DNA from 2 places in the Paenibacillus sp. GYB006 genome. Region 2 is predicted to be linked to the other one. Evidence: a T-box and tRNA genes for the amino acid it is inferred to sense, from the RefSeq annotation. Region 2 holds a T-box; the other holds one or more tRNA genes.
The links. The T-box of region 2 lies ahead of PV403_RS12695 (alanine--tRNA ligase-related protein). A T-box ahead of a tRNA ligase gene usually reads a tRNA of that ligase, here a tRNA-Ala.
Positions count from the first base shown of each region.

Region 1 (10,181 bases), 110 kb from region 2:
GATGGTGAGCCATGAAGGACTCGAACCTTCGACACCCTGATTAAAAGTCAGGTGCTCTACCAACTGAGCTAATGGCTCGTACTATAAAATGGCTGGGAATATAGGATTTGAACCTATGCATGACGGAGTCAAAGTCCGTTGCCTTACCGCTTGGCTAATCCCCAACAGCGATAAGTTGTACAAGGGCGATCGATGGGACTTGAACCCACGAATGCCGGAGCCACAATCCGGTGCGTTAACCCCTTCGCCACGACCGCCATATATTATCATTCTTTACTATTATGAAATTGGCAGGGGCAGCAGGAATTGAACCCACACCAACGGTTTTGGAGACCGTTGTTCTACCTTTAAACTATGCCCCTAAAAACTGGTGGAGGATGATGGATTCGAACCACCGAACCCGTAAGGGAGCAGATTTACAGTCTGATGCGTTTGGCCACTTCGCTAATCCTCCATATGAAACTGGTGCCGGCGAGAGGACTTGAACCCCCAACCTACTGATTACAAGTCAGTTGCTCTACCAGTTGAGCTACACCGGCTAATTAATTCGATTATACCATACTCCATATAATGGGAGCTAGGATAAATTAGTTGAATTCACAGGATTTCATCCTGCATTATTTGGTATGGTGGAGATTGAGGGGATCGAACCCCCGACCCTCTGCTTGTAAGGCAGATGCTCTCCCAGCTGAGCTAAATCTCCATATAAAGTGACCCGTAGGGGATTCGAACCCCTGTTACCTCCGTGAAAGGGAGGTGTCTTAACCCCTTGACCAACGGGCCGCTGGCTCCCCGAACAGGACTCGAACCTGTGACAACTCGATTAACAGTCGAGTGCTCTACCAACTGAGCTATCAGGGAATATTGGTGGAGCCAAGCGGGATCGAACCGCTGACCTCCTGCTTGCAAGGCAGGCGCTCTCCCAGCTGAGCTATGGCCCCTCATCGTTAAATAAATGATTCAGTAAACATATAACCTAATAGGTTATTCGCTTGGCGGCGTCCTACTCTCCCAGGACCCTGCGGTCCAAGTACCATCGGCGCTGGAGGGCTTAACGGTCGTGTTCGGGATGGGTACGTGTGGAACCCCTCCGCTATCGCCACCAAACATGATTTTTGCGCTGTGATATCTTCAGTGAATACTCACCAGCAAAATATCAGACCTTAGAAAGGACATGCAGCTTAAAATCTTCCGGATTTATAATTTATCATATTTTAAAAACATATTCAACTAGTAATAAAAACCATCGAACACAATGAATTAAATATCTTTAATTACTGCATCAGACACACATTTATAATTGTCTTTTTCTTAAGAGGACATAAATAATATATCATCTTGAACAGCGTTTTTCTAATTGTAAATTATACCTTTTATTTAGGAAAAATGTGGTGTCGCACACTTCAAATCATCGCCATCCTAATTGAAAAGATATTTATATAAAATGATAAGATTTGTCGCATGGCGAAACCAAGTAATGTAACTACAATCAATTTTTTAGCGTCTTTCATTATATACATTTACAAATGGAGGCGATAAAAATAAAGAAGAAACTGTTCATCTCACTTTTTGTGGTTGTTTTTTCTCTTAGCATCGTGGTTGGTTTAGCTTTTGCTAAAGGGAGCGTTAAGATCGTGGTTAACGGTCAACAAGTTACTTCAGATGTAGCTCCTCAGATCGTCAATAACCGAGTAATGGTGCCTTTAAGTGTGGTAGCAAAGGCATTAGATGCGAATGTAGGTTGGAACCAAAAGAATCAAACGGTAACTATCAATGACAAAGCGATACCTTCTCAGGAAGATATATGGAAACAAGATCTTGATTTCATTGGTAGTGGTTGGGCAAGTCTTAGAAACATTATTGGAACATTTATGATTGGTTTCGATGAAATTTTAAAAGGAGAAATGCGGGATTTTGTAATAACTAATCGGAAAATTGAAACTATGAAAAAAGTAGACTTTTTCAACGTCGATGAATATACGGTTTTCCCAGGTCTTTCGTATTCAAAATAATAAGGAGTTCTTCTATTTGCTAAATTATCGACTTTGTAATTTTCTCTTCTTAATTGTAAGAAAGGTTGTGGAATGTGTTGAACAGGAAATTTCTATTGAGTTTTTTATTAAGTTTTATTTATGTCATCGTTTTTTATTTTGGCGCGTATGGCTTGATGTTAATTGGTATCATAGATGATGGTTTTTTTATATTAAATCATGTATTTGTCGGTTTTTATCAATGGCTTTATTTGGTACCACTTATCATTTATCTAAAAAAGAGAAACAGAGTATTTACAGGTTACCTTATAGGTGGAATATGTGTAACTTGTTTAAACATCGCGTTGATTGTATGGATATTATTAGACCCCTCCAAATTCTTTTAAATCAGCCATTTAAACAAATAACTTACCAGATAACATAAATTTGAATATATCAACCCCCCCCCTCTTGTATGCAGAAAGAGTTCGCGGTATGCGGTCTCTTTTTACCCTGCCTACAAAGTGGGGGTTTTGATTAATGTGCAAGCTATGCTTGATGCATTGCATGCTTCCTTAAATTATTTATTGAAAGTGACTTTCTCCGAACCATTCTCGAGAATGATCGATGTGTCCCGAGGTTTTGTTTCGGCAATTTTGCGGCCGCCTCTGAATGAGTAAAGCACTGCAGCCTGTTTACGGATCGCCTCATATTCATTCTCTGCTTCAAGAACGATGAAGTTCGCAGGTTTACCTTCTTCAATACCGTACATATCCTCGATATGCAGCGTTCTTGCGCTATTTTTCGTAATAAGATCAATTGAATTCACGATTTGATCGTAACCAAGCAGCTGAGAAGCATGAATACCCATGTGCAGTACTTGAAGCATGTTGCCTGTACCAAGCGGATACCATGGATCAAAGATATCATCGTGTCCGAAGCACACATTAAGACCGGCTTCTTGCAGCTCTTTGACGCGAGTCAGCCCTCTTCTTTTCGGATACGTGTCGAAACGTCCTTGCAAGTGGATGTTGACCAGCGGATTGGATACGAAATTCAGGTCCGCCATCTTAAGTAGTCTGAACAATTTATAAGTGTAAGCATCATTATAAGATCCCATTGCCGTCGTGTGGCTTGCTGTTGTACGGGAACCTAAGCCACGTTCGTAAGCTTCTTTAGCTACGACTTCTAAGAAACGGGATTGTTCGTCATCGATTTCGTCGCAATGAATGTCGATAAGACGGTCGTATTTTTCAGCAAGGTCAAACGCAACCTTCATTGAATCCACGCCGTATTCTCTCGTAAATTCGAAGTGCGGGATACCCCCGACCACGTCAACGCCCATTTTCAGCGCCTCTTCCATTAGTTCTACGCCGTTCGGGTAGGAGTGAATGCCTTCCTGTGGGAAAGCGACAAGCTGGATGTCAACATATGGTGCCATTTCTTCTTTCACTTCGAGCATCGCTTTAACTGCAGTCAGGCTTGGATCAGTCACGTCTACATGCGTCCGTACATGCTGAATGCCTTGTGCGATCTGCCATTTCAGTGCTGTTTTGGAACGTGTTTTAACGTCCTCATGTGTCAGAAATGCCTTACGTTCGGACCAACGCTGGATACCTTCGAACAATGTTCCGCTCAAATTCCATTCTGGCTCGCCTGCAGTTAACGTTGTATCCAGATGAATATGTGGTTCGATGAATGGCGGCAGCACAAGCGCGCCGCTCACATCAATTACTTCCTCATTCGTTGTTACTTCCAAAGATTGCGTGATTTTTTCAAACTTTCCGTCTTTTACAACGATATTCCATAGACCTTCTTTACCCCGCAATTTTGCGTTCTGTATAATCATTTAAATTCCCCATTTCTTTGGATTCTTTCGCAGGAACGATCAGCATTAACCCGATGTAAGCTACTGCGGTTCCGATTAGTGCATTAAGTGGTGTAATTCCTGGGGCCAGCTGAGCAAAGGCTACACCGACAGCCCAAGCAGCCATCGCTACCCAGTTTACATTTTTGAACGTCATTTCGGCAAACGGTTTATAGTTTCTACGCTTCACGAAGAAGTAGTCCGCGATGATGATTGCCCCGATGGAAGGAATCGCTGCGCCCAGCACATTTAGGAAACCAACAAAATTGTTATACATCCACATAGCAAACACAGTACCCACAATGCCGTTTACGATAACGAAGAACTTTTTCGAGATTTTAGTGATATTCGCAAAGCCCAGTCCGGAAGCGTAAAGAGCGTTATCGTTAGTCGTCCAAATATTCAGTCCCAATACGATGATGGCAGGAACGATCAACCCTTGCAGGAACATAACCTCCGAGATATCTGATAGGTTATATGCCATTGCGCCGACTGCTCCGAACAGGAACATGAGCGAGTTTCCTAAGAAGAACGAGATAACTGTAGCGGTAACCGCCTGTTTAGATGTTTGAGAAAAACGTGCAAAATCTGGCGTCAACGTACCGCCGCTAATGAATGATCCAATACAAATCGTTAATGCAGCTGCTACGGTCAGCGACTCTGCTGGCTTGTAATCTAACAAACCTTGTAGACCGCCCAGTGTGTCTATTCCTTCAAACACGGAGTAACCGCCAAGAATGGCAATTGCAGGAACCGCAATATACCCAAGAATTACGAGTGACTTGATACCGAAAATAGCTGTTGCTGTCATTGCTAAACCAAATATGAAGATCAGCAGATACACGTTCCAATCCATCGCTTTAGCGACGGGAACAGCGAACATCGCTACGCCGACACCGAACCATCCCACCTGTGTAAAGCCGAGCAGGAACGACGGAAGGTAAGATCCTTTGCTACCAAACGAATACTTTGCTAATAAATGTGTGGAAAGACCCGTTTTGGCAGCGATATGTGCTAACGCCCCTGTATATATGCCTAGAATCAAGTTACCGCCAAGCACAATTCCCATGAACTCCATGAACGTCAAGCTGACTCCAAGTGTTCCCCCTGCCAGCATGCTTGCCGAAAAGAAAGTGAACGCGAGCATAACGGAGAACATCTTTCTAAAATTGTTTCTGTGCGTTTGCGGCACCTCTTGCCATGAAAATTCTTGATCTTGTTTACTCATCAGAATACCTCCAGCTTAAAGTCTCCTGATACCAAAAAGCAGAAAAAAGAGGCTACTCGTCAAGTCTTAAACTGACAAGTAGCCTCTTTTTTTCATCATAATCCGCGCGAAGACGCAGAGCATCCCTGACGGAATATGCCCTGATTCTCGCGTGATTATAAAATCCGCTGCCCTTGCCAGCCTCTCTGGACTGAATTAAAGGTACCAGTATTCAATTACATTTTATTATTTTAGAAAATCTTTCGAATGTCAATGTCATTATTATCCATTAATTAATGAGAACTATTCACTTCTAAAAAAAGGAGTAAAAAGATTACTAATGGAATCAGTGGTTTTTTACATGAAAGTTGTTACGGGTACACAACAAAGAGGCTCACACTAATCGGAGAGCCTCTTGTTATGCTATATTCATTTGCTTATTAACGTAAGAAAACGACTCTTACATAAAATAACTGCTGCACTTTTTATAATCTTGCTAATAATCCACAGGAAGTAAAACCTGCTCCAACCGACCACATGATGTGGTGATCACCTTGCTTTAGCTTGCCATCTTCAATTGCATGATAAAGAGCAAGGAATGGACTTGTTGTTCCCGTATAAGCATATTTGTTACCTACATAGGTGAACTTTGATGAGTCCTCTTCTAATGCTTCTACTAAGTAATCAATCTTTGTCGAAAGTACCTGAGAGATTGAATAATGGGTGATGCCATCTTTGGTAAGACCATGATCTTTTAAAAGATCATTTATTACAGCAGGTGCCTTAGCAAACATGCTATCCACTTTATAGGAATCGGACACCTTTGTTTGAATTGTTTTTGAATTCTTAAATCCATGCTCAGGTAATACTAAATCTTCTGGTCTTTCAGAATGGGTAATATAAGAAGAGTCAATTAAACCGTAACCCTCTTCTTCTACTCTTTCTAAAATAATAGCACATGCAGCGTCACCACTTAAACCTATATGTACCAAGTTTTCAGGCTTATAGAAGTTGCCTACTTGCTCAGATCCAACGATAAGCGCGTATTTCATTTTTGGATTATGTAACATTGCTCTACTTACTTGATCATATGACACAACCATACCTGCACAATTCGCGTTCTGATCATAGATAGCACATTGATCTTTACCACCAATTGCTTTATGAACAAAAGCTGCATCGGTAGGTATATTGTACTCGTGAGTACCAGACGATATGGTTATCAGATCTAGCTGCTCACCACTCATATTTGCTGCTTGCAGTACTTTTTTAGTTGCTTCAATCGCCATCGTTACGGTGGTTTCTTGTTCATCTGCTAGATATCTTTTATCTCTTCCTAAATGGGTCCACATCCCAAGAAGTCTTTCTCGATCAGGCGAAGAAGAAGCCACTTCTTCATTCGTATATGAGTTCTCTGGATGATACACTGCAATCTGTTTTAATCTAACACTGGGCAATCAAAACACACTCCTTATAATCCTAGAATTGCTTTAGCTTCTTCCGTTGTTTTTACAAACTGACCTGTAAACCCTTCTACTTTTTTGGCCGTATTATGAAGCTGAATGTTAACAATTGTTTTCTTAGCTTCTACCATTATGCATCTTCCAAATTTAGAGTAGATCTCATAACACTCTGCTAAAACCGGTAGAATCTCTTGTTTAAATACAGCTAGATTCGTAGAATCAATAACAATCGTTTGATTTGCAATGTGTGGACCTAAAGTAGCTTTCAAATCAGCAACCTTTTGATTTGTTATCTCTAGGCTAGCGAACCCTTCAAGATCTACCCAAATAATATTACCTTCATTATAAAACTTTGTAGTTGCTTCCATTTTTAACATCTCCTTTTGTTTTTTTCTAATACGAGATATCGGTAACGAGCTTTTCTTAGTCCACCTCCTTAAAAAAAGACCTTTTTTCAATAAATGGTCATACAGAGAGGTTATCGGCATTTTTTAGTTTAAAGTGAAGATATTGTATTTAAAATCATGAATTATGTATTTTACACACTGATTAATGGATGATAATGGAGATTTTCTTTGTTTTTCCTAGCAAAAAAGCCTGGCTCGTAACCAGGCTCAAGATTACATAAATTACTGTTTGATATATTCTACCCACTGCTTATACAGTTCCGGCTTGGTACACTGAAAGATCCCTTCAAAATCATGAGGATTTCGAATGACTTTATTTAAAGCATCTATTCCGTACCGATCCATCACAAATTCCACCATCATATAAGAAAATTGAAATCCTTTCATCGTTTCAAAGTCCCAGGTATCGTTATCTAAATCATCAAAAGAAGGGATCGCCAAATTGCGAATGGCATCTTCCGTTGAACTTTTTATATAGTCTTTGGTCATCTGCTTGGCCTCGTATCCGCCTATTCCCTGTCTGATCCATTTGGGAGCAGAAGGATTAATATCTTCGATTAGCCACATGGTAAATAAATGAACAGCCCCTTTTAAAATAGACTCATAGGTATGATCAGGTCCAGGGTTTAGAGGAGAAACTATTTTCAGAATATGACCTTCATACGTTCCCATAAACCAACCCGGTGCACCTGGTTCTCCGACTGCATGATGGAATGCTTGCAGGTCAGGATAAATTTCAATAACGATTTTTTGAGAAGGTTGGTGATTGTACTTGCTTGTCACTCGTTCAACACTTATCTTTAATTCATCGAATAAGTCCTGATGCACCTTATTTAGACGTTCGTTTGTACCTTGACTGTCACCCTTATTAACAATGGAAATCATATCTTGAATAGACATGATGGCAATGTCCCCCCATTCTTTTAATTCTTTTCTTAGTTTCTCCAAAGCTCGGTATAATCTGTTCTTCACAGCACTCTCGCGCATTCCAACAATTTTGGATATTTCAGACAACGTGCAATCCACAAAAAAACGTAGTGCAATAATTTCCTGGTCAATCTCACTCAGTTTTCTTAACGCAGAACTAATATCAATTCGAATATCCACATGTTTCGTAAATTCAAGAGAGATTGACTGCGATTCATAATCTGTAAAATCAAATGGTGATTCTTTTTGCCGTGATAACCTGCGATATTCGTTCTTCACTGTATTCTGAGCAATCTTAAATATCCAAGTGAACAAATTAGAGTTGCCTTTAAAGCGGTGAAAGTTCTCAACAGCTTTTAAAAACACCTGTTGTGTCAAGTCATCTGCAGCCATCGGATTTACTTTCAGTGAGAAGTATTTGCGTATTCTCTCGCGATACTGCTCATACGTGTGATCGAAACTTGTAAAACTGTCCTGTTCATCCGGATAAACAGGATTGGTGTCATGAGCTCCTGACATGGTGTGAACCTCCTCTTGATTTACATTTAATTAGACACCGGAGAGAGTCAAAAAGCCACATATGAACAAAAAAATAAATTTATGCTCTAAGCATAAAGAAAAAAACACCCTGAAATTTGCAGGATGCTTTGTTTGTATAGTTAAAACCTTTAGTTTTGAATTTTACGTTCTTTCCTTCCATACAACAGGTAATACAAGAAAAGCGTGGCTAATATAATGAATCCGAGTATTACATACAAACCATCATAACCTGTCGCTGGAATGAGTAATCCAAGAATAGAGGGCCCAAAACCGTTTCCTAGATCATAAAATATAAAGAAGGTTGCAGTCGCTAAGCCAACTCGGTGGGGTTCAGCTAAACTAATGGCTATGGCTTGGGATATAGAAGATATATTACCAAACCCAAGAGCTACTAGAGCTCCTGCCAATAACAATATAGCACTGCTAGAAGCAGAACCTAAGAAGAGCATTCCAGCGCCATAAATAATAAGAGCGGGATATATGATAATGTTTGCTCCTTTTTTGTCCATCAAACGTCCTGTAAAAGGTCGTGATATCAAGACAAAGACAGTATAGACCATAAAGAAGAAACTTGCTGCTTCTATTAGCCCTAATTCCAAAGCATAAACATTCAAATAGGATACTATACCGGAAAAACAAAAAGCCATGATAAACATAATGATTCCTATCGGTATTGCTTTAGGCTCAATAAAGTCTGAAATTTTCAATCCTTTTTCTTTTTTATTCGCTGCCTTGTTTACCTCAGAAAACTTTACAAAGATTCCGATGATTACATTTATCATTCCTAGGACCAGCGAGAAAGTGAAAATCATATTAAAATTCGCGTTTTGACTCATATTTAAACCAATAAATGGACCAACACCCGTGGCCAGTGCCGTACTAATTGCAAAGTAACTAATCCCTTCCCCTTTTCGTGAAGTAGGAAGGTTAAGTACGACAACTGTACTTACAACCGTAGTTATTATACCTAATGTGATCCCGTTCAAAAAACGACTTAAGATGAGAAAACCAATGTTAAAATGAACAAAGTAAAGTAATGTTGTTAAAATGAAAAAAAGTAACGAGGTCATCAATATTTTTTTGGTTTGTACAAGACGTCCTGTAAATAAACGTCCTAATAAGGAACCAATAATGAGGATCCCTGCAATAATCCCCGCCTCGCTGGTAGATGCATTATATTCTTGAATTGAATATAACGTAATCGTCGCGTTCAATAAAAAGAAAATTAATGTCATAAAGAAATTGATTAACGAAAGAATAATAAAATTTTTCGTCCATAGTTTCGTGTTTATCTGACTCATCGTTGTTCTCCTGCCTATCTTGTTAATTCGGGAAATGAATAGATCCATAATTTCACAAATAAATCGAGACCCTTCAAGGGCCTCGATTTATTTGGTGACTGGTCTTCACAGCGACTCATATTCCTCACGTCGTCGTGGATATTAAAAAGTGTACGATTCTCCGTCTTCGGGAATGAATAAACGGGAGGAAAACCCTTTTTCTTCTCCAAAGCGTTTCAGTTCTTTTCTAGATAGTGTCCAGTGGTTAACTGCTTCCATGTGTACAGCGATAATGTTGGTGTTGGGAGCCGCCTTATGCACCTCATAAACATCTTCTTTCCCCATGACAAGTGACCCCATATCATTCCAAACGTTATCTCCAGCATTCACAACGATAATCTCTGGATTGTGGGATTGGATTTCCTTTTGTACACCTTCAAACCATACTGTATCTCCAGCAATATATAATGTTTTCTCACTGGCATGCTTGAAGACAACACCACACACCTGCCCCATCCTT
Region 1 covers NZ_JARBDA010000004.1:417,683-427,863, forward strand. Annotated here, with positions in the region: tRNA gene PV403_RS13195 (tRNA-Lys) at 3-78, opposite strand; tRNA gene PV403_RS13200 (tRNA-Gln) at 90-164, opposite strand; tRNA gene PV403_RS13205 (tRNA-His) at 185-257, opposite strand; tRNA gene PV403_RS13210 (tRNA-Trp) at 289-362, opposite strand; tRNA gene PV403_RS13215 (tRNA-Tyr) at 369-454, opposite strand; tRNA gene PV403_RS13220 (tRNA-Thr) at 464-539, opposite strand; tRNA gene PV403_RS13225 (tRNA-Val) at 628-703, opposite strand; tRNA gene PV403_RS13230 (tRNA-Glu) at 712-783, opposite strand; tRNA gene PV403_RS13235 (tRNA-Asn) at 786-861, opposite strand; tRNA gene PV403_RS13240 (tRNA-Ala) at 866-941, opposite strand; rRNA gene rrf (5S ribosomal RNA) at 991-1,107, opposite strand; gene PV403_RS13250 (copper amine oxidase N-terminal domain-containing protein) at 1,527-2,012, shown strand; gene PV403_RS13255 (cytosine deaminase) at 2,551-3,819, opposite strand; gene codB (cytosine permease) at 3,788-5,065, opposite strand; gene PV403_RS13265 (3-oxoacyl-[acyl-carrier-protein] synthase III C-terminal domain-containing protein) at 5,530-6,501, opposite strand; gene PV403_RS13270 (hypothetical protein) at 6,516-6,875, opposite strand; gene PV403_RS13275 (RNA polymerase sigma factor) at 7,137-8,360, opposite strand; gene PV403_RS13280 (MFS transporter) at 8,510-9,682, opposite strand; gene PV403_RS13285 (MBL fold metallo-hydrolase) at 9,824-10,181, opposite strand, start outside.
Region 1: it has a tRNA-Ala gene. The T-box ahead of PV403_RS12695 (alanine--tRNA ligase-related protein) is inferred to sense a tRNA for this amino acid. The anticodon was not compared.

Region 2 (10,181 bases):
AACACAACTGCAGCCGGCGTATTATGTTCGGCTACGATATATTAATCGTGGTTGATCAGAATTCTATAATAACGTCGATGAGTAGAGCTATACTGTAGGTTAGAAGTGGAACTTGTACATGCCCATAGTGAAACATCTATCGGCCGCATTACGTGGCTTGCTGGAGATGATGACAACCAGGAATAACGAAGGCTAAAAAATTCTATTTCATAAAACCCTATCAGAGTTGTATTGTTATTAACAGTAAGAGACGAACTCGAATTCGTTAGATCGAGGGCCTAATCAATAATATTTTACATCGTACAATGATGACAGGCTTTATCTCACCTATAAAAGGAGGATGTTTCATGGAATCAGCGGCATTAGAACCAATTCGGATTCTTTTGAATCAGGCATATCAGACCGAAATGGGGATGAGCTGTACGCGGGAATCGGAGCAGGCGATCGTTGATTTTGAGAAAAAGTACAACGTTATTCTTCCCGAGTCGTACCGAGACCTATTGCTGTACTACGGTGCCTGCAACTTCGGTGATCCTGCGCTCTATTCCGTACAGGAATTGGACTGGGCGTACCCTGCATTTGTGGAAGCATATCAAGAGTATAAGAGAGAATGCGACCTGCCTGAAGACCTGAATCCGTTCCCGATTGGCGGTTTTGGAGAAGGAAGTATTGCTGTTCTGGAACGGAATTCGGGTAAAGTTTTGATACTTATCCACGACTATGCAGGAGATTATCCATTTCAGGAGGTAGCGCCTCATTTTAACGGATTGATGGAGATGCTGGCCGGTTCTGCGATCTGGGTTCAGGAACAGATGAAATAGTCAGACTAGGTGACAGATTGCTCTTGAATGTATTTGCGTTATTGACAGGCGTAATCTCTTCAAATAATGGTCACATGATGTGAAGAGTCTGGTTTTGCAGACACTCAGAAGTGAGATATACAACGGTGGAGGATGTAACGAGGTAAGTGAAATCGACCTACAGGACATGCCGCTGCATCGGGGTCAAAAGAGGAATGAACGCTATGAAAAAACATGTTGCGATGGTTGATATTGCATAATTGCCATCAAGCCAACAAAAGCTTGGAAGAAACGAACACATGAGAAAGACGGCCACGAAGATCCTTGGCTGTCTTTCTCATGTGTTTTACCTCCGTTTTCTTTTCGGCATCGAGCCTTCAAGGAAAATCATTACCTTATAAAAAATAGTGGAATTAATTTACAGAATAAGTTGAGTGTGATAGCATTGGTTTAACTTAAAACGAAAAGGCTATGATGAGAAATAGTAGCTATTAGGGATCTCACAGAGAGAAGATGGTTGGTGCGAATCTTCATTGATCTAATAGTGAAGCAGTCTCGGAGCTGTGAACCGAACAGAGGAATCTTAGTAGGCTTCAACGGAGTTCCACCGTTATTCAGGAAACAATATCGGAGATATCCCGTATTGATAGAGTGCAGAGAAATCTGAAATTAGGTGGTAACACGGACATAATAGTTCGCCCTAAGTTGACAAGAAATATGTCGGCTTAGGGCTTTTTTGTTTTAATTCTTCTCGTTTAAATATTTGAAAAATATTTTTCTGAGAATAAATAATAATTGAAATGGAGGTGTTGAGGATGGTGAAAATGACACCAGATGAGTTAAGAAAATCATATATTGATTTTATGAAAGGAATAGGGGCTAGCCAAGTGCCCTCTTCTAGCTTGTTACCAGAGAATGATCCCTCAACGTTGTTTACAGGAAGTGGGATGCAACCTATGGTTCCCTATTTATTGGGGGAAAAGCATCCGATAGGTAATGAGATTGCTAATATCCAGAAGTGTTTAAGGACAGTGGATATTGATGAAGTAGGAGATACGTCGCATCTGACATTTTTTGAAATGATAGGTCGATGGGAGTTTAAAGCAAATGAAAATAACTATAAGAAAAAGCAAATCGATGCCATTTGGAATTGGCATATTATCGAATTAGGAATTGATCCTGGCAGGCTGTACATCAGTGCTTTTATAGGAAGTGATGATTTGAATATACAGAAAGATACGGAAGCCATTCAAATCTGGTCAGAAAAATATAAATCCGTTGGTATAGAACCTATCATTGAAGATGATCCCTATCAATATGGGGCATCTAGAGGCGGAAGAATATTCCTATACGATGAAAAAGAAAATTGGTGGAGTCGATCCGGAAGTCCATTGGATATGCCTGTTGGTGAACCGGGTGGGCCTGATAGTGAAATGTTCTATGATCTTGAACCAGGCGGTGATTCATTGGATCATCCTGCTTCTGTAAGCCAGAGGTTTTTAGAAATTGGGAACAACGTATTTATGTGTTACAAAAAAGAAGACACAGGATTTGTAAAAATGCAAAATCCCAATATTGATTATGGAGGCGGATTAGAAAGGGTTGCAACAGCCCTTAATGGTGACAAGGATTTTTATAATACGGCTTTCTTCCTTAATCCCAAGAAAAAATTAATGGAGTTAAGTGGTAAACAATATACTGACGATTTAAAGTCGTTTAGAATCATACTTGATCATGTGAGAGCGGCTACTTTTCTAATTAATGATGGTGCGGAGCCAGCTAATAGTGATGCAGGGTATATAACAAGAAGGTTATTAAGAAGGGCAATTCGTGCAGGTAAAAAAATAGGTATACAAGGAAGTTTTGTGGGCGAGTTGTCTGAAGTTTTCATAGATGAAGCAACAGCTTATGAAGATTTGATCGGTAATAAAAAGAAAGTTATCGAAATCGTAAATAAGGAAGAAAATCTTTTCTATAGAACTTTACAGCAAGGAGAATTTGAAATACAAAAACATCTTAAGAATAAGGGTAAAGTTACAGGTGCAGATGCCTTTTATTTTTACGAAACATATGGGTTTCCCTTGGAGTTGACGGAAGAGTTTCTAACTGAAGTTGGATATAGCATGGAGGACAAGACGTCTTATATAGAGGCTGCAAAGAAACATGCTGAAAAGAGCAGAACTGCTTCTGCGGGTAAATTTAAAGGTGGATTAGCTGAACATTCAACGGAAACAACAGCGCTGCACACGGTATCTCATTTATTACTTGCTGGTTTAAGGGAAGTTTTGGGTGATCATGTTCATCAACAAGGAAGTAATATTACTGCAGAACGATTACGGTTTGACTTCAGTCATGATGAAAAACTTACGTCAGAGCAAATATCTGCGGTGGAGAAGTATGTGAATGATGCGATTTCATCAAAAGCAGTTACCTATATTTCAGAGATGCCTAAAATTAAAGCGAAAGAAAGTAATGTTGAAAGGAATTTTTAGGATAAATATCCAGATATCGTTAAGGTGTATACAATCAAAGATAACGAAGGGAAAGTTTGGAGTCGAGAAGTATGTGGAGGACCTCATGTAGAAGATACAACAAACTTAGGAAAATTCAGTATTAAAAAAGAACAGTCTTCTGCTGCTGGAGTTAGAAGGATTAAAGGAGTAATTAATAAAAATGCGGAACAATAGCTGATGTTTTAGGATTGCCATTTGTAACAACGTTATGAGTTGCCGGGAATCCAGGATGAATGATAAAGCCGGCACTTGAAAAGGGTTTGACATCGCTTGGCCTTTCCGTTGGCGGTACCGGAGCACCAGTATTCAAAGAAAAAGCAAATCGGATTAAATCCGAATTGCTTTTTTACTGCAAAAGGAAGGGGAACTTATAAAAAAACAGAACGAAAAATCGAGCTATATGGTTTATGGTGTATTTGTATGACACTAAATGTCGGGTGACAAAAACATTGTAACCACAAATCAATCTTCAGTTTGCTATACTATCGTCTTTTGGGCATTATGGAAAAAATTGGAGAGAAACATTTATGAATAATTAACGTCACTATCATTAGACATCAGTAGAAGAGGGGAGATAGGAACGTAATGAATAAGGTTTTATCAGGCCTAGTATTAGTTCTGGTGATCTTGGTCAGCTTACCAGGAAGGGCATATATGGAGCAGGCTTCACTGGACATAAGTTTTCAGGACGAGCAATTGGAGCAAGCAATAAAGCAGATTTTAGAAAAAGACGAGACTGCCGCCGTTACGCAGAAAGATATGCAATCATTAACCTTACTTGATCTTTCAAGACGAGGAATTAAAAGCATTCAAGGCTTGCAATACGCTTCAAATTTGAGATATGTTGACTTGTCCAATAATGAAATTGACGATATCATGCCACTCAAGCCATTGACTAAGATTCGCGAACTTGATATTTCCGGCAATCAGATCGCTTCAATTCAGGATTTGTCCGTTATGACGGATATGGAAATGTTAATAGTAAACCGAAACCAAATTTCGTCGATTGATGTGATCAAGCAGCTTGGGCGTCTGCATACATTCGAAGCGGACGATAATCAAATCTCGAACATTACGGCTTTATCATCGGCCACAGAATTAACATGGTTAAAATTGAACGGGAACCAGATATCGAAAATCCAGCCCTTGAGCAAACTAACCAAGCTAAAAAATTTAGAACTAGCGAGAAATCGGATCTCGGACCTGAGTCCACTTAAGCCGCTATCCAAAAGTTTAATGAGCCTTAACATCGGAAGCAATGGAATCTCGGATCTCCGTGCGCTTGAAGGGATGACACAAATGGGGGCTCTTTCCGCGGAAAACAATCAGATCAAGAATCTAGATTCACTGAAAAAAATGGCTAACCTGTCTTCCTTGAATCTAAACTCTAATTTGGTTTACAATCTTGAGCCATTGAAATCCCTCAGCAAACTTCATTATTTATATCTAGCAGATAACCGTGTATGGAATTTGGATCCCATTCGAAATCATACGTTCGGTTCTCCTCATTATGATACGGGAGCAATAAGATACGCGTTGGATTTAAGCGGTAACTATTTGGATCTAAGAAGTACGACCAAAACGTATCAACTTCTCAACAAGCTCGGTGGAGATGGATCCTCCCAACTGAAAGCCCAGCGATTAGTGATCGGGAGTAGAACTGCTTATGTAGGGGAGAGATCCTTTGTGCTAAGCGAAGCCCCGTTTATAGCATCGAGCAGAACGTATGTCCCGATTCGATTTGTCTCAGAGCGATTGGGTTCGAAGGTAGGGTGGAACCAAAGCAAAAAAGAGGTAACGATCAGCAAAGACAACACGACGATCCGCTGGATAGTGAATGATAAGAAAGCAAGCGTAAATGGAGAAACCGTTTTATTTGATGCTACATTACTGTTGAAGAAGAATAGTTCGTTTATACCCGTACGCTTAGTGTCTGAGTTGTTAGGATCCCCCGTAGAATACATGGCAAATCCCAAAACGGTTATCATATTTGAACAAAAATAACTTAGTCAATTTCTGCTTGATCCCTTCGGCATAAATGCTAGAGGGATAGTTGTAGACTTTATTTTGGTTAAAGTATGAAGGGATTTGATTATCGCTAGGATTAATTAATTCATATAGGATATTTGATAGTTTCAAATGATCTAAGGATTTTAATGGAATAACGGGAGGAAGCATCTTTGAAAAAAACAATAATCACACTAACTCTATCTTTAGTGTGCACTTTAATAATCGGTAGTCCAGCGATAAGCTTCGCCAATTCTTTTACGAATATGGTTGACAACGGAAAAATTGAAAATGGAAGAATGCTAATTCCATTACGTTCAGTTTCAGAGAGATTCGATTTAGAAGTGGTCTGGAACCAGGAAAAGAAAAGCATTACGATTACTCGTGGAAAACGAGAGCTATTGTTGCATATTAATTCTCGCGATGCTTTATTAAATAACGCTGCTTTCAGTCTTGATGTGCCAGCAAAAATTTATAGTGGAACAACTTATATACCAGCACGTGCCTTTGCTGAAGCGTTTGGCGGAACAGCGCTGTGGTCTCAACAAGAACGAAAAGCAACCATTACGATCGGTCAAGAGCAGGTTTATATTTATACAGAGCCGCTCAAGTCTTGGAGAATGAGTCAGGAAAGAATAAATGTACTTAATGAAAAAATAAATGAGGCCACCGATCTCTCAAGCTATTCCCAAATCCGAACACATTTCAGACCTTATTTTACGGACTCATTTATAAACAAGATTATTCACAGTAATGGCATTAAAAATAACGCTATACTAACAAAAATGGCGGATATTACTTACAGCAGTACTACATTAGCGAGAATGCACCAATCTGCTTACTTTGAAAGCGGTCCTAAATGCTTTCGATCATCAATACTATATTCGGTACAGAGCACGTTTCGGTGAATACCCAGATTACATCGGAAGCTTCTGGTTGCGTTGGTGGTACATGAGAAACTTAATTATTTATTCCAACATTGCTAGATTGGCTACAGAAGATGATCGGATTCTTGTCATTTATGGAAGCAGTCATAATTATTTACTTAAGCAATTCATCCGTGAGAGTGGATTATTTGAATTGGAACACATTGATAGGTATCTGAACTAAGATAAATTCGACCTTACAACAATCGGAATCTATGTTTATTCAGCTAAAGGGCTATTTGATTGATGAAGTAAACTAAAAGGCTGAGATGAGACATCAGTCAGCGTAACCCAACAAAGGTAGTTAAAAAAGAACCTATAATCAACAAGACAATGTTGTAGTCAAAATATAGGGGAGAAATTTAGTATGGAATACAAGAAACTAAATCTATTTTATTTATTTTACGAAGGCGAGGAGAAGACTTGTAACTTTTTTTGCTTCAGGGGGATTAAGACATATGTACAAAATACGGGTTTTGTGAAAATGTATAAGAAAAAACGCTTATGGATCAAGATTATTCATTGATTATTTTGTTCTTCTTATATCAAGCTTATTGTTGGTCTTTGCTTCTTTTTGTTCATTTGCAGCTTTTTTTGTTTACTTTCCATTAGTTTTTCTTTAATTCTAAACAATCAATCACAACTCTCAACAATCAAAACTATTCTTATTAATTAATTTTCCATAATGTTCTTATCCTAATTAAACCAGCTACTTTACTCTAATCTATTAAATTAGATCCCACTATATATTTTCTGATCTGCTCACCTCATTAATTATTTTGCCATTATTTTCAAATTAATATTCACTGCATCTTCTGCATCTTCTGCATCTTCTTTTATGACCTATCACAATCCACTCCTCAAAAATCAAAAAAACTGCAACATGATCCCACCAATTCTCACTTCAATCACTTGGATTATTAACTTCATGTTAAAAAACATCATCATCACATCCTATTTGACAAAACAAAGGATATCTCCGCAAATTTTATCATTAGTTTGACATCACCTTTATAAATCACGAACAAAGAGATTATACAATGAGTTTGTCTTTCAATAGCGAGCGTCTTCCGTCCGCCTTTGAAAATTACAAATATAATCGGGGGTAATGAATTGAAAAAAAGAATCATGCTTTTCACGTTATTCACTTTAGTCATGGCGCTGATCGCAGGTTGTGGAACCAGTAGCAGCAGTAGTTCGCCGCAAAACACATCTTCCCCGGACTCTTCATCTTCAGGTGCTGATAACAACGAAACATCGGGTGATACAGGTACTGAATCAAAGGATATTGAGAAGCTGAGAATCAGTTTTGTTCCATCCAAAGATCCAGAGGATATTATTACAGCAACGGATCCACTAAAAGAATTACTAAAAAAGCAATTGGCAACAGAAGGTTTCAATGTTGGAGAAATCAGCATTGATGTAGGCACTACATATGAAGCTGTAGGTGAAGCTTTGACTGCAGGCACGACAGATATCGGATTTGTACCGGGTGGAACTTATGCTCTATACGATGATGGAGCTGACGTTATTTTAACGGCAACACGAGCAGGATTGTCTAATGACTCTGAATTAGCTAAAGACTGGAACGATAACAAGCCAACCGAACCGACAACTGACCAGGCAACGTATTATCGCTCCCTATTCATCGCAGGCCCTTCGGCTAAAGGACAGGCATTAGCTGAAAAAGTCAACAATGGCGGAAATCTGACATGGGAAGATGTAAACGATGCGAATTGGGCGGTGATGTCTACCTCCTCCTCTGCTGGATATATCTACCCTACCCTATGGCTTCAAGAAAACTTTAATAAAAGCATTACTGATCTAGCACACGTGGTTACATCTGACTCATACGGCAGCTCCTTTGCCCGTCTAGCAGCTAAACAAGTCGATGTTATTGTAGCCTTCGCAGATGCAAGACGTGACTACAGCGAACAATGGACGAATGAATTTAGTCGCCCTGGCTCCATTTGGGATGAAACCAATGTAATCGCCGTAACGGATGGAATTTACAATGATACGATCAGCGTTAGTAAAAACAGTCCGATTATAACGGATGATCTTAAAAAAGCCCTTCAACAGGCGTTTATCTCCATCGCACAAACGGAAGATGGCAAAAAAGTAATTGCAGTCTATAGCCATGAAGGTTATCAAGCAGCACAATCTTCAGACTATGATGCTGAAAGAAAAGCTCAAGATATTATTAGAGAAATGAAAAACTAATAGAGCATAAATCAGGTAAGCATCAGCTAAAAAAGCGAGAGCATCGTGATTTTTAAGATGTTCTCCTTTTCTGCTTGGCAGATGAAGACTATAAGATTGGAGTTTTTCCATGATCGAATTTATGAATGTACAAAAGACGTACCCGAACGGTACAACCGCTCTGAGCAACATAAATCTAAAGATTGAACAAGGTGAGTTTGTAGCCGTCATTGGTTTATCCGGCGCTGGCAAGTCGACACTCATCAGATGTATTAATCGGATGCACGACATTACAGATGGACAGTTATTAGTAGACCATGTGGATGTATCGAAGTTACGCGGCAAACAAATTCGCCGTTTCCGAAGAAGAATTGGGATGATTTTTCAATCTTTCAATCTCGTCAATCGAATAAGTGTAATAAAAAACGTGCTCGTTTCTTTCGTACCGGATCTATCCATATGGCGTAAGCTGACCGGCATTTTTACGAAAGAACAAAAACTCTTAGCATTAGAGGCTTTAGATAAAGTAGGAATTTTGGATAAAGCGTATATCCGTGTAGATCAGCTATCTGGCGGACAACAACAGCGGGTTGCGCTTGCCCGTACACTCGCCCAAAATCCAGACATCATCCTTGCGGACGAACCAATCGCCTCCCTTGATCCGGTAACTTCTAAAATTGTGATGGAAGATTTCAAGAGAATCAATCAAACCATGAATATCTCCGTGATCATGAACATCCATCATGTAGAGATCGCTCTGGAGTATGCAAACCGCATTATCGGGGTTCGTGAAGGAGGAATTGTATTTGATGGTGCGCCCTCTGAGGTAACAAAGCGAGTTTTGAACACCATTTATGGAAATGTCTCTGATGCTGATGAGAAGAACGAAGAAGTTGCATCTACGTTAGAGGTGGTTTCAGGACATGTATGATAAACTCTTCCCTCCAAAAAAGCTGGTTCTGTCAAACGGAAAAGTCATCATGGAGAAAAGATCACGGCTCCCCTTCATACTCCTGATTCTTGCCGCCTTAACAGCGACATCCACCCAACTGACTGATTTCGATATTCAAATGCTCTTCAACCGGATCAATCAGTTTTTTATTATTATAGGCGAGATGATTCCTCCAAAATGGAGTTACTTTCCTCACCTGTGGGATGCAATGATTTCAACCTTGCAAATGTCTTTCTTAGGATCTATTATTGGCGCTGCTCTGGCTCTTCCGTTCGCCATGATGGCTTCTTCTAACGTCATTCGTAATAAATCCGTCGTAGCTGTATTTAAAATCATGCTCAGCCTGCTTAGAACGCTGCCTACGCTAGTAACGGCACTGATCGCTACCTATGTGTTCGGTTTAGGCCCGATGGCAGGACTGGTGGCCATTATGCTCTTTACCCTCTCCTATGTCGGTAAATTAGTATATGAACAGATCGAAAACGTCGATATGGGATCTTTTGAAGCGATGGAATCGATTGGGATGAACCGTGTGGAGGCCTTTCGATATTCGATATATCCGCAGGTGCTCTCTCGTTATCTATCTACTTCCTTATTTTGTTTTGAAGGAAACGTGCGATACGCAGCTATTCTCGGATACGTAGGTGCTGGAGGAATTGGCCTGCTGATCCATGAGAACATCGGCTGGCGAGATTATTCCAGAGTGGGAATGATTATTTTGTCGCTGATCGTCACCGTATTTGTAATTGAAACGATCAGCGAGCATTTCAGAAAAAAGTTA
Region 2 covers NZ_JARBDA010000004.1:308,139-318,319, reverse strand. Annotated here, with positions in the region: gene PV403_RS12700 (SMI1/KNR4 family protein) at 348-821, shown strand; T-box leader at 1,263-1,506, shown strand; gene PV403_RS12695 (alanine--tRNA ligase-related protein) at 1,616-3,292, shown strand; gene PV403_RS25315 (hypothetical protein) at 3,317-3,487, shown strand; gene PV403_RS12690 (stalk domain-containing protein) at 3,899-5,317, shown strand; gene PV403_RS12685 (copper amine oxidase N-terminal domain-containing protein) at 5,494-6,228, shown strand; gene PV403_RS12680 (DUF5694 domain-containing protein) at 6,164-6,430, shown strand; gene PV403_RS12675 (phosphate/phosphite/phosphonate ABC transporter substrate-binding protein) at 7,360-8,469, shown strand; gene phnC (phosphonate ABC transporter ATP-binding protein) at 8,579-9,379, shown strand; gene phnE (phosphonate ABC transporter, permease protein PhnE) at 9,372-10,181, shown strand, end outside.